DNA from 4 places in the Shewanella loihica PV-4 genome. Region 1 is predicted to be linked to each of the others. Evidence: predicted binding sites of a transcription regulator. Region 1 holds the regulator's gene; each other region holds the start of a gene.
What was found. Region 1 encodes sigma-54, which starts transcription at its own class of promoters, with help from an activator protein. Its sites were predicted from a motif close to GTTGGCACGNNNNTNGNNT; they were not measured.
Positions count from the first base shown of each region.

Region 2: a site for sigma-54 is predicted at 1,878-1,896, ahead of SHEW_RS00160 (TorF family putative porin). Genes of this name have one in related genera too.
Region 3: a site for sigma-54 is predicted at 1,289-1,307, ahead of flgB (flagellar basal body rod protein FlgB). Genes of this name have one in related genera too.
Region 4: a site for sigma-54 is predicted at 1,592-1,610, ahead of SHEW_RS13715 (DUF3192 domain-containing protein). Genes of this name have one in related genera too.

Region 1 is NC_009092.1:3,950,911-3,953,997, reverse strand. Features, by position in the region: gene rapZ (RNase adapter RapZ) at 1-157, opposite strand, end outside; gene ptsN (PTS IIA-like nitrogen regulatory protein PtsN) at 154-597, opposite strand; gene hpf (ribosome hibernation promoting factor) at 600-887, opposite strand; gene SHEW_RS17130 (RNA polymerase factor sigma-54) at 918-2,405, opposite strand; gene lptB (LPS export ABC transporter ATP-binding protein) at 2,540-3,087, opposite strand, start outside.
Region 2 is NC_009092.1:31,225-34,311, forward strand. Features, by position in the region: gene SHEW_RS00155 (DNA-3-methyladenine glycosylase I) at 15-704, shown strand; gene SHEW_RS00160 (TorF family putative porin) at 852-1,607, opposite strand; gene SHEW_RS00165 (efflux RND transporter periplasmic adaptor subunit) at 2,032-3,087, shown strand, end outside.
Region 3 is NC_009092.1:1,553,352-1,556,438, forward strand. Features, by position in the region: gene SHEW_RS06900 (chemotaxis protein CheV) at 1-174, shown strand, start outside; gene SHEW_RS06905 (CheR family methyltransferase) at 312-1,151, shown strand; gene flgB (flagellar basal body rod protein FlgB) at 1,340-1,738, shown strand; gene flgC (flagellar basal body rod protein FlgC) at 1,741-2,160, shown strand; gene flgD (flagellar hook assembly protein FlgD) at 2,171-2,953, shown strand; gene flgE (flagellar hook protein FlgE) at 3,017-3,087, shown strand, end outside.
Region 4 is NC_009092.1:3,123,661-3,126,747, reverse strand. Features, by position in the region: gene syd (SecY-interacting protein) at 1-348, shown strand, start outside; gene SHEW_RS13725 (Zn-ribbon-containing protein) at 393-1,166, opposite strand; gene SHEW_RS13720 (hypothetical protein) at 1,166-1,501, opposite strand; gene SHEW_RS13715 (DUF3192 domain-containing protein) at 1,650-2,021, shown strand; gene SHEW_RS13710 (DUF2789 domain-containing protein) at 2,171-2,401, opposite strand; gene SHEW_RS13705 (GNAT family N-acetyltransferase) at 2,542-3,087, shown strand, end outside.

The DNA.
Region 1 (3,087 bases):
TGGCCACGAGATCGCTGCGCCCCTTGAGCTGCTCCAGCAGGGACTCCATCATCTGCAAGGGCAGATTGTCGACACAGTAGTAGCCTAGATCTTCTAGGACCCTGAGTGCGACGGATTTTCCCGATCCTGAGCGTCCGGATACCAAAACCAATTTCATTGGGTGATCACCTGATAGAGTTCGGATTCATCTTGGGTCTTTCTTAGCTGCTTCATGATCGCCTTATCATTGAGCTTCTCGGCCATAGCGGCCAGGGTGCTAAGATGTTGCTCGCATTGATCTGCGGGCACCAATAACGCAAAAAGGATATCGACGGGCTGATTGTCAATGGCATCGAATGCGATTGGTTCAGCACATTTCACCAGTACGGCCACGGGTTGATCTATGTTAGTCAGCCGTCCGTGAGGAATCGCGATACCATTGCCTATACCTGTGCTGCCCATTTTCTCTCGAGCCAGAAGGCTTTCAAATATTTCTTGAGAGGAGAGGGTGGGGTACTGGACAGCGGCTAAGTCGCTGATAAGCTCCAGTACCTTTTTCTTACTGCCCGGAGTGGCGCAGGTGGTGCACTCCGGCCGCAGGATGGTACTCAGTTCCATCGTTAATGTTTAGTAAGCTTCTCTTTGTGTTTAATGACCTGACGATCGAGTTTGTCAATCAGGGAGTCTATCGCGGCATACATGTCCGCATGTTCGGATGTTGCGAACACTTCTCCGCCACGGAGATGTAACTTTGCCTCAACCTTCTGTTGCAACTTTTCGACATTTAATACAACGTGCACATTATTGATCTGATCGAAATGACGTTCAAGCTTTGTGAATTTCTCTTCGATGTAGCTTCGTAGAGATTGGGTGATCTCGATATGGTGCCCAGTCAGGTTTATTTGCATAAAGATAGTCCTCCAGTTTCCAGGTTTGTTTTATAAGCTCTTGCGCTGATTCGAGGGCGGTATAAGCATTGCCTCGCGATACTTGGCAATGGTGCGTCTAGCCACCTTAATCCCCTGTTCGGCCAAGAGTTGAGCCATCTTGCTGTCGCTCAATGGCTTTTTCTGGTTTTCCGCAGCAACCAGCTTCTTAATGAAGGCACGTATTGCTGTTGAAGAGCACTCTCCGCCATCGTCGGTACCGACGTGACTGGAGAAGAAGTATTTAAGCTCGAAGATCCCTCTCGGGGTATGCATATATTTTTGCGTGGTCACACGTGAGATGGTGGATTCATGCATCTCCACCGCCTCGGCGATGTCGTTCAGTACCATGGGCTTCATCGCCTCTTCGCCAAATTCGAAGAAGCCTTGCTGGAAGTCGACGATACAGTTGGTCACCTTGAGCAGGGTCTCGTTGCGACTCTCCAGGCTCTTGAGGAACCATTTGGCTTCCTGCAGGTGGCCGCGAATAAACTGGCCATCCGCCTGACTCTTAGTGCTGCGGGCCATGGCGGCATACTGCTGGTTGACGTTGATCTTAGGCATGCTGTCTGGGTTGAGCTCGACTACCCAGCGTCCCTTCTTCTTGGTGACGGTCACATCCGGGATCACGTACTCGTCGCGGCTGGCGGTGATGGCGAGACCGGGACGGGGATTCAGGGTCTGAATAAGGGCGATGGCATCCCTCAGCTCATCTTCCTTGAGCTTGGTTTTGCGCATCAGCAGACGGAAGTCGCGTCCGGCGATGAGATCCAGGTGCTCCTTGATCAGCATGCGGGCGTTGGCGATGTGCGGGGTATCGTCGCTGTATTGGGCCAGCTGAATGGTCAGACATTCGCTGAGATCACGGGCCGCCACGCCAATAGGGTCGAAGTGTTGTACTCGCTTGAGCACCGCTTCGACCTCGTCGAGTTCGATCTCTGGGTCGCCCATGGCCTCGAGAATATCTTCGCAGGTCTGGGTCAGGTAACCGCGCTCGTCGATAGCGTCGATGATGGCGGTAGCGATGGCCAGGTCGTTATCGGAAAAAGGGGTCAGGTTCTTCTGCCATTCCAGGTGTTCATACAGACCTTCGCTGGTCTCGCCCTGAAAAGGCATGTCGTCGTCGCGCATGGCGCCCGAGCTTGAGTTTGGTGAGGCGGTGTAGACCTCATCCCAGGTGGTATCCACCGGCAGCTCGTCTGGCATAGAGTCTTGAGTCAGGGCATCAGAGGTCTCGACCCCTGAGTTATCCTGGCTCGAATCCAGCTCTATCTTGTCGTCGTACTTGTTGTCGAAGCTGTCGGTGACGCCATCGTCTTGCAGCTCGATGCTGGCGCTCTCCTGCTCTTCATCCAACTCCAGTAGCGGGTTGGATTCTAATGCCTGCTGGATCTCCTGCTGCAACTCTAATGACGACAACTGCAACAGACGTATGGCCTGTTGTAGCTGGGGCGTCATGGTGAGATGCTGACCCATTTTGAGCTGAAGTGACGCTTTCATCGTACTGCTATTCCCTTGTTTCTAATTATAAAATGAGAAAGCTCTGGCTATATGTGCCGGACAAATATATCGGATAGTTCCTAAGGCCACAATTAACGCGTGGTTTTTCCTCTGTGGCCCCATTATAAGATTAACTATAGCTTGAATTGTTCACCTAAGTACACTGCTCGTACTTGCTGGTTGTCTAAGATTTCGGCGGGTGTGCCCTCGGCGATCAGATTACCATGGCTGACGATATAGGCTTTCTCGCAGACGTCTAATGTCTCGCGCACGTTATGGTCGGTGATCAACACCCCCAGGCCGCGATTCTTGAGCTGTTCGATGATCTTCTTGATGTCGATTACCGAGATGGGATCGACCCCGGCGAACGGCTCGTCGAGAAGAATAAACTTAGGGTTGGCGGCTAGGGCCCTGGCGATCTCCACCCGGCGACGTTCACCGCCCGAGAGCGCCATGCCGTGGCTGTCACGGATATGGGTGATGTGAAACTCTTCCAGCAGGTGTTCCAGCTCCTCTTCGCGGCCATCGTTATTAAGATCGCTGCGGGTCTGGAGCACGGCCATGATGTTGTCCCGCACCGAGAGCTTACGGAAGATGCTGGCTTCCTGAGGCAGGTAGCCTATGCCTTTGCGGGCGCGTAGGTGCATTGGGTCTAGCGTCAGGTCGTCATCGTCGATAAAGA
Region 2 (3,087 bases), 680 kb from region 1:
GAGCTGCTTATATTATGGCGCGATTAGAATCGTTCGACAGTATTTACCAGCGCGCCTGTGAGCGCAAAGGCGGCGAAGCAGGCTTGGCCGCTCGTCTGCCAGAGGTGTTATCTCAGGATCAGATTGCCGAGTATACGGATGCCGAGCTGCTGTCTGAGCTGAGTAAGAAGGTGTTTCAATCGGGATTTGTATGGCGCATCGTCGACAACAAGTGGCCAGCCTATGAGGCGGCCTTCTTCAACTTCGAGCCCCACAAGATCTTGATGCTATCGCCTGAGCAGATCCAGCAGCGTGCCAGCGACCCCGAGTTGATCCGCCACCTGAAGAAGACCATGGCGATATATGACAACGCTCTGATGGTGCATGATATTAAGCTCGCTCACGGCAGCTTTGCCAAGTTTATTGCTCAGTGGCCCAGCGATAATATCATAGGGCTCTGGGCCGAGCTGAAACGCCTGGGCTGCCGACTGGGTGGCAATACCGGCCCCTATTTTCTGCGCACCATAGGCAAAGATACCTTTCTGCTGACCGAAGATATCAAGGGATATCTTCAGGCCCACAAACTGATCGATGCCGGTTTTACCTCTACACGAGGCCTGACCCAGGTGCAGGAAGTATTCAATGAGTGGCAGGCACAGTCGGGCCGCTCTCTGGCGGAAATCAGCCGTATCCTCGCCTGTGGCGTGGGTGATAACCGGATATAACCTAGCTCCGTCTAAACATCTGGGATAAGTATTCTGACCCCCATGGATGGGGGAAATGCCAAAAAATGTCGGGAGCATTTTTGGCCATGTGCAAAAAAGCCAGCCCAAGGGCTGGCAAAGACGTGCAGAGATTGGAAACTGCTGTGCTTAGAAACTCTTGCTGACGCCGATAACGACTCGGTCATCAAAAATCTTGGTTTGTGTACCGTACACCTTGTGGCTCTCATCCACTGTGCTGCCGTGGTATCTGAGATCGAAACTCAGGCCGGCGAATGTTTTGCTGACACCCAGGTTCCAGTGACCCCAGCCTTCGGCGCCGTTACCGTCCAGATCCTGATAGCCGACGCTGGCAGACAGGTTAATGCCATTGTCGAACTGGTAGCTTGGATGGACGGCGTAGTTCACGCCTTGCCAGCCATCGACACCAAACCAGTCATCGACGGTCGGGGTCACTTCCAGTTGTAGGTTAGTGCGGCCGAACTGCTTACCCACCTTGAGCCATAACTCTGTGTAGTTAGAGTATGAGGCGCCCGGGTAGAGATAGGAGAAGAGCATGACATCATAGGTGATACCAGAATCGCCGAAGGTGCCCGCCTTACCTATGTAGGGTGCGGTGACGATTTCAAGATTTGGATCGGCAAACTTGATGTTGGAGGCATACACACCGCCGTACCAGCCTTGAACATTTCCCCATCCCAGCGTGCCTTGCACGACAGGGACATCGCCATCCATGGTTTCTGACTCACCACGAAAGACATAATCTGAGGCAAAGGTCAGCTTGCCTGTGATATTGCCGCCTAAGACTTGGGTGTCTTGCGCTTCGGCCATGACGCCGCTTGCGGCTAATAGGCTGCCAAGGAGTATCGAGCATTTTAACTGGGTTAAGGTCTTCATCATCTTCATCTCATCTAGCTGTTGTTTGGCTGATGAGGCGACTATAGGCGCAAGATGTGAATGGCCTTGTCGGCACAGATGAACTGATCAAATAAAGATGTGAATAATTATGAATAGGCCTGAATTAACCCCATGTTTCATATGGTGTTAGTTTTCATCATGTCTAAATGACAGCGATCACATTTTAGACACAAAAAACGCTAAAACAGGGTGAAAACACGCAATTTTTAACTGTTTTTTAACAAGAAAACATGATTAAAAATAAAAATTTGCATTAACTTACAATATCTCTGCCCACATCTTCTTGTTGACCTTGGCTAGGTGTGAGATAAATAGTTTCTAAATCTTTTTTTAATTTTGCTTCCTCAAGATACCCCATAGCGCCTTACCCGTGCATGGGTGTTTTTTGTTGCGGCTTTGATTAGGAGTTCTCATGCGGCAAATAGTAAAAATTGCCTCGTTAGTTAGTGTGGCGTTATGGATAACAGGTTGTGGCCAGGACGAGAACCAAGGTCATTCGGCAGCAGCCCCAAGAAGCATGGAGGTTGGGGTGGTTCAGGTTGTCGAGCAGCCCCAGGCTATTCAGGTTGAGCTACCGGGTCGCAGCAAGGCATATCTTGAGGCCGAGGTGCGTCCTCAGGTGTCGGGTATCATCACTGAGCGCGGCTTCGTCGAGGGTGGTGAGGTAACCGAAGGCCAATCTCTCTATCAGATCGATTCGTCGACCTATAAGGCGGCGCTGGTCAGTGCCGAAGCCGATCTGGCCCGTGCCAATGCCAGCCTGGTGTCTGCCAAGGCCAAGGCTGCCAGATATAAGGCCTTGATCAAGACTGATGCCATCAGCCAACAAGATTTCGACGAGGCTGATGCCCTCTACAAAGAGGCGCTGGCTAACGTGACTGTGGCCAAGGCGGCGATTAACACGGCTAAGATCAACCTGGAATACACTCAGGTGAAGGCACCTATCTCGGGCCGTATCGGTAAGTCTTCCGTGACTGCCGGTGCCCTGGTGACCGCGAATCAGAGCGCCGCACTGGCGACGATTCAACAGCTGGATCCTATCAACGTCGATATCGCTCAATCTAGCGCTCAGCTGCTACGCCTCAAGGCCAAGCTTAAGCAGGGACAACTGCAGGCGGCTGACAATGCCGATGTACGTCTGATCCTGGAAGATGGCACGGCATACGAGCACATGGGGTCGCTCAGATTCGCCGAGGTGAGTGTCGATGAGAACACGGGTTCAGTAACCCTAAGGGCCGAATTCCCTAACCCGGATGGCGTATTGCTTCCTGGCATGTATGTGCGCGCCGTATTGAACGCGGGTACAGATCCTAAGGCGATTCTGGTACCGCAGAAGGCGGTAACCCGTAATACCAAGGGTCAGGCCGTTGCCATGGTGATTGGCGCCGAGAGCAAGGTCGAGCCAAGAGTAGTGACGACTGCCGAGGTGATCGATCATCAGTGGCGCATCACCAGCGGCTTGAAGGCT
Region 3 (3,087 bases), 2.2 Mb from region 1:
ACGGCAGAGATCCGCGATAACCCTAAATTGAAAGACATTAAGGTAGTGCTGCATACCTCGCTCAGTGGCGTATTTAACCAGGCCATGGTGGAGAAGGTGGGCGCTAATGACTTTATCGCCAAATTTAATCCTGATGAATTAGCGGCGGCGGTGAATAAGCATCTTAGTTTGTAATTTGTACTAAGTTGGGCCTGAGCCTAAATTTGGTAAGTTTAGGCTTGTATCAGTGAGTTAGCTAATGTATAACGCTGACCTCTGTAACGCTTGCTATAGTGTATGTTGTAGCCTGTTTTCTTTTTTGATATTGGGATATCAAGGTGCCGAATAAATCACTTGCCGAAGCCGAGTACAACCAATTTAAATTATTTCTGGAACAACACAGCGGTATTGTGTTGGGCGACAATAAGCAATATTTGGTTCGTAGTCGACTCGCGCCTCTGATGGGGAAATATAACCTTCCCTCATTATCTGAAGTGGTTAAACATTCGATGAAGCCCACCGAGCGGCAACTTCGTGCCGAGGTGATCGACGCCATGACCACCAATGAAACCTTGTGGTTTCGCGATCGCTATCCCTTCGAGTTGTTGGGCAATAACCTGTTACCCGAATATGCCCGACTGGGACGGCCGCTGAAGATCTGGTCGGCCGCCTGCTCGTCGGGGCAGGAACCCTATTCGCTAGCCATGACCATCTTGGAATATCAGCAGCGCAAGCCTGGCGCCTTGCCCGGCAGTGCGACGATTCTGGCTACTGATCTCTCCCCCTCTATGTTAGAACGCTGTAAGGCGGCCGAATATGACAACCTTGCCTTGGGGCGCGGTCTGTCCGAGGAGCGTAAACGTCAGTTTTTTGAACCCACGGGGAGTGGCTCCATGGTGGTAAAGGCTAACGTCAAGCGTTTGGTGAATTTCAGGGCGCACAATTTGCTTGAGAGTTACACCTTGCTGGGCAAGTTTGACATCATCTTCTGCCGCAACGTGCTGATCTATTTTGCCCCAGAGGCAAAGGCCAAGATATTGCGGCAATTTGCTGCCGCCCTCAATCCCAAGGGGATACTGTTTTTGGGAGCGTCTGAGTCGATTGCCGGTCTGACCGATGAGTTTGATATGGTGAGGTGTAACCCAGGGATCTATTATCAGAAGCGGACCTAAGGTCGCAAACCAAGCTCTTGAAGGGGCTAACCCTCTGAGTTCGCAATCAAGTTTCAAATGCCAGCAGTCGCTGGCATTTTTTATGCCTGCCATTTCAACATCCGCTTTGCCTGAGCAAGTTGCCGAGAGCTGATTTTATTGGCACAAGTATTGCTTTGTTTATGGCATTCGTGTGTGGAGGCAATTTTATGGCGATTAGTTTCGATAAGGCATTGGGGATACATCAGTATACCTTGGGGATACGTTCGGCGCGTGCCGAGGTGATCTCGTCAAATATCGCCAATGCCGATACGCCCCATTACAAGGCGAAAGACCTGGATTTTGATAAGGCGCTGCAGGCGGCGCGCACGGCCCAAAGCGGGCTTGCGATGAGCCGTAGCAACGAGAAGCACTTCGATTTGGCGGCGCTTTCCCAGCAACACATTAGCTATCGGGTACCCAATCAGCCTGATACAGGTGATGGCAATACGGTGGATATTCAGCAGGAGCAGTCAGAGTTTATGCAGAATGCGCTCGAATATCAGATGTCGTTAGGTTTTCTTGACGGTAAGTTTTCCGGCCTGAAAAAAGCCCTTAAAGGAACGTAATTATGAGCCTTTTTAATATCTTCAATGTGGCAGGCTCTGGCATGTCGGCCCAGTCGGTCAGGCTAAATACCACTGCCAGTAACATCGCTAATGCCGATTCAGTCTCCAGCAGTGTGGATAAGACCTATCGCGCCCGCCATCCGGTTTTCGAGGCCGAGCTGGCCAAGGCCAGTCATCAGCAGAATACCAGCCAGGCGGTCAAGGTGGCCGGTATTGTCGAGAGCGATAAGCCGTTACAGAAAGAGTATTCACCCGATCATCCGTTAGCGGATGCCGATGGGTTTATTTATAAGCCAAATGTCAATGTGATGGAGGAGATGGCCAACATGATCTCGGCCTCTCGTTCCTACCAGATGAACGTACAGGTTGCCGATGCGGCAAAATCTATGCTTCAGCAAACCTTACGCATTGGCAATTCCTAGGGGGTAAGTCGTGAGCCTAGTTAATCCGTTAAATACTCAGGTTGCGCAAACCAGTTCGACCCAGAGCGCCAAGTCGGTGACGCCTCAGGCGTCGAGCAGTCAGGCAACCACCCAGACTACGGGAAATCCGTTTCTCGACAGCATGCGCCTGCAAGAGGAGTCCTCGATCCCTGAGGCCAAGAGTCAGGAGCTGACCCAGGAGGATTTCTTCTCCCTGCTCAGTCAGCAGCTGTCGATGCAGGATCCTTTTAAGCCGGTGGACAACGATCAGATGATCGCCCAGATGGCGTCTTTCTCCACCGTGGATGGCATCACTAAGCTCAACGAGGAGATAGTTAACCTCAATACCGTGATGACCTCGAGCCAGGCGCTGCAGGCCTCGGGGCTAGTGGGGCAGAAGGTGTTGATCCCATCGGATACCGGGCATATCTCGGCGGAAGATCCCGTGCTCAAAGGGGTGATCAGTACCCCTGAGCCTATCGAGTCGATAACCGTGCGAATCGAAGATGAGAAGGGCCAGCTAGTGAAGACCTTCACCGTCGATGGTAGCGACGGCGGCAACATAGATGTCTCCTGGGATGGACTGGATAAGGATGGGGAGCCCGTTGCCAGTGGTAATTATTCCATTAAGGCATCGGGCAAGGTAGATGGTAAGAGTGAAGATTTAGCCGTATCGACCTACGCTCACGTGACGAGTGTTTCGCTGGGAACGGCAAGTACCGGCGCAATTCTCAACTTGAGAGGCATAGGCGGTATCAAACTCGGTGATGTTCTGGCCGTGTCTGAAACCTAGACAAAGCAGAGCGTTAGGGCTGTAAGGTCCAGAACAGATAACAAATTTTTAGTGAGGTGATTTATGTCATTTAACATTGCATTGAGTGGTATCGCAGCGGCGCAAAAAGATCTCAATACCACGGCGAATAACAT
Region 4 (3,087 bases), 830 kb from region 1:
TTGCAGCCCTGGAACCAACAAGATTTCGAATATCTGCAGCAAAACCTTATCGGCCATCTGATGATGAAGCAGAAGCTGAAACAACCTGCGACCTGGTTTATCGGTGTGCTTGGGGAGGGGGATGAGATGCTGGTGGTGGAGAACGAGACCGGTAGCGTCTGGATAGAGATCCCAGGGGAGCAGCCACATCGTCAACTGGCCGCTAGCCTGGAGGATTTTATCGCCTCTCTTCGCCCGCGAGTCTGCCCGCCACAAAAGCCGGTCGAAGCGCCTATGCCCGAGACGGATCATCCCGGGATTTGGCAGCGACTCAAGACCATGTGGCGACATCTGATTGCTAAAAGATAGTTGGGCCGCTATGAGATAGACTGCTCGCTAATAGAGAGTTGCAGTTAAAGGTGATCCCAGGAGATGTTGGAGACGATGCGGCAGTTGTCGCATCTGAAGTGGAACAGATCCAACAAAGGGGTTTCCAATAACCAGTGGGTGTTGCCGCAGCGTGGACAGGGCCTTTGCTGCTCGGCGGCCAGGCTCTCGCCACCTACGCGATAGAGATAGTAGTAGGTGGGGATCTTGGTGAGGTATTCGATGCGTCCACGCAGATCCCAGCCGCGGCGAAACAGGTCGCTGTCACACTGGCTCAATTCATCTAAGGCGGCGAACTCCGCCTTGGTGGCCGCCGCCATCTGCAGCTCATCGCAGGCCTGCCATTCGGTTTGCCACTTGATCACCCGCTTGTGATCGCCGTTGAAGGTTGCGGGGATCTGATACAGGGGAATCGGTTGCAGGGTATCGCCGTTTCGTAGCGGCGAGCACATGTGTACATAGCTGGTGTAGAGCAGTTGCCAGCTGGGCGTCTCTGTGCTGCTGACTTCAGAGTTGATATCCTGACCGATATATTTTTCCCTTGGATGCAGCAGCTTAGCCTGGGTAAGCTCCTCGAGCGCGTAATTGACCCAGGGGCTGTTGAATCGTTTGGCTAGGCTACTCTTTTCTGGCAGCAGCAGGCGCACCCTGAACTCCCCTTCGTTGAAGGCCACGGCAAATTCACGGCCTAGTACCTGGCCATTGGCCCGGTAGGCTTCCAGCAGACCATTAATCGCGCGTTCGGCGGCCGTGATAGTGGTGTTGTCAAAACACTCGAATCTGAGTTCCACCACGTGCATCAGTGAGGGTCCTTGTTGCTTAATTTGGCTTCGAGTTCGCTGATACGCTCAACCAAGGCCTGTTGATTGGCTGTGAGCCTGGCAACCTGCTCGGCGAGCTGGGCCAGCGTTGGCATAGCGTCGTCGCTTTGGACATTTGCTGCTGGAGCGCTTGTGGTTACCACTATCGCCGCCTGCTCATCGGCTGACATAGATTTAAAGCGTTGTAATCCTTGAACCAGGATAGGCATGGGCAGCGAGTTGCCCAGACTTGCCTTGATCAATGCCAGGCTGGGAGGCTTACCCGCCAGACTCAATTTACGTGCGGCGACCAGCACCTGTTCGAGTGGACTCATGATTGGTGAAATTCCTTACTTTTTAGCCTGACAGACATACTCTTGATTCTTGGGTTTGCTTCAAGATGTTGAAAATTATAGGTATATCTGTTTGGCATAAGCTTTGCTTTACCTGAATCCAGTTATAATAGATAAACAGGACGTGAAAGTGAAAACAAAATTAATAACAGCATTGGTCTTCGGCGCGACCAGTTTAGCGCTATCTGGGTGTGTATTGAATGTGGGTGAAGGTGACAAGGGCTGGAGCACGGGTAATTCTTGGGAGCGCGTGCAGGAGCAGAATCGTGTGAACCTGTCTAAGTTGTCCTTGGGGATGACGCGCGATCAGGTGATGACACTTATGGGCACCGCCGATTTTAACGAGGCCTATACCAAGCAAGATAAGACGATCAACGTGCTCTACTATCGTACCCAGCGTACGCGCGAAGATGGCACCACCACCAAGGATGAATGTACGCCTATCGTGATCACAGACAATCGCGTCGTGGGCTGGGGTGAGAAGGCTTACCACAACATGTAATGGGATACTCTTTAGTAAAAAGGCAAGCCAGTTCGGCTTGCCTTTTTTGTATAAGCCATTCACAAGTGAGACTTTTCGAAGCCTAATTTTTAAGCCTATTCTTTAGTCCCAGATACCCGAGTCATAAGAGGATGTTTAAGCTTCGCTATCTAAGTGCGAAGCTGGGCATCGAGGTGATCGATCACCTCTGTCCACATGGCATCTTCTGCTAAGGCTTCGGCTAAAAAATGCCTCTGGGCCTGGGTCCAAAAGGGGGCCTCGGCGATATGGATCTCCGCGGCGATGGAATGCTGCTTGATGAAAGCCTCAACGGCATCGGGTTCACTCGGCAGGCCGAGTTGGTCAAATAGGGTGGCTAAATCCGGTTGTGTGATGTCCATCTTATCCCTCGCTAGTTGGTGATGAGGTGCTTCTATTTAGTATGCGATAAATTGATAAAGTTTCGAATCGATTAAAGTTTGCACTTTTTTACAAGCTTGTTACATTGGACCATGTTGATCTGGATCAAGGAATAACAGCAATGATGACAACAGCTACCCCACCTGTTAACGAAACCTATAAAGCTGTCTATTTAACCGCCGAAGACCTACGCGTCGCCGCCTCGATTCTCTATAACGCCTACCATGATGACCCCTTCTTTATTGCCGCCCTACATAAGGGAGACAAGGCGCAATATGAGCAGAAGTTACGCGGTGCCATTCGCGAGGAACTGCACACCCTATGGCAAGAGGAGCAGGCATTGATCGGCCTGTTTGAGGAGGAGCGCCTGATTGGCTTGGCCTGTATCGTGACCCAGCAGGTGCCATTGGGGGAGGCCAGATACTGGCATTGGCGCCTAAAGATGTTGCTGAGCGCCGGCTGGCAGTCGACCCAGGCGCTGATGAAGAAAGAATCTTCGATTCTAGAGCATCTACCCAGCACTCAATGTGGCATATTGCAGTTTATTGCCGTCACACCGATAGAGCAGCATAAGGGGTTAGGTAGACGTTTGATCCAGGCGGTGATGAGCTGGTGCGACGAGCAACCAGAGCTCGAAGGGGTTGGGGTTTATGTGACCCAGGATGAT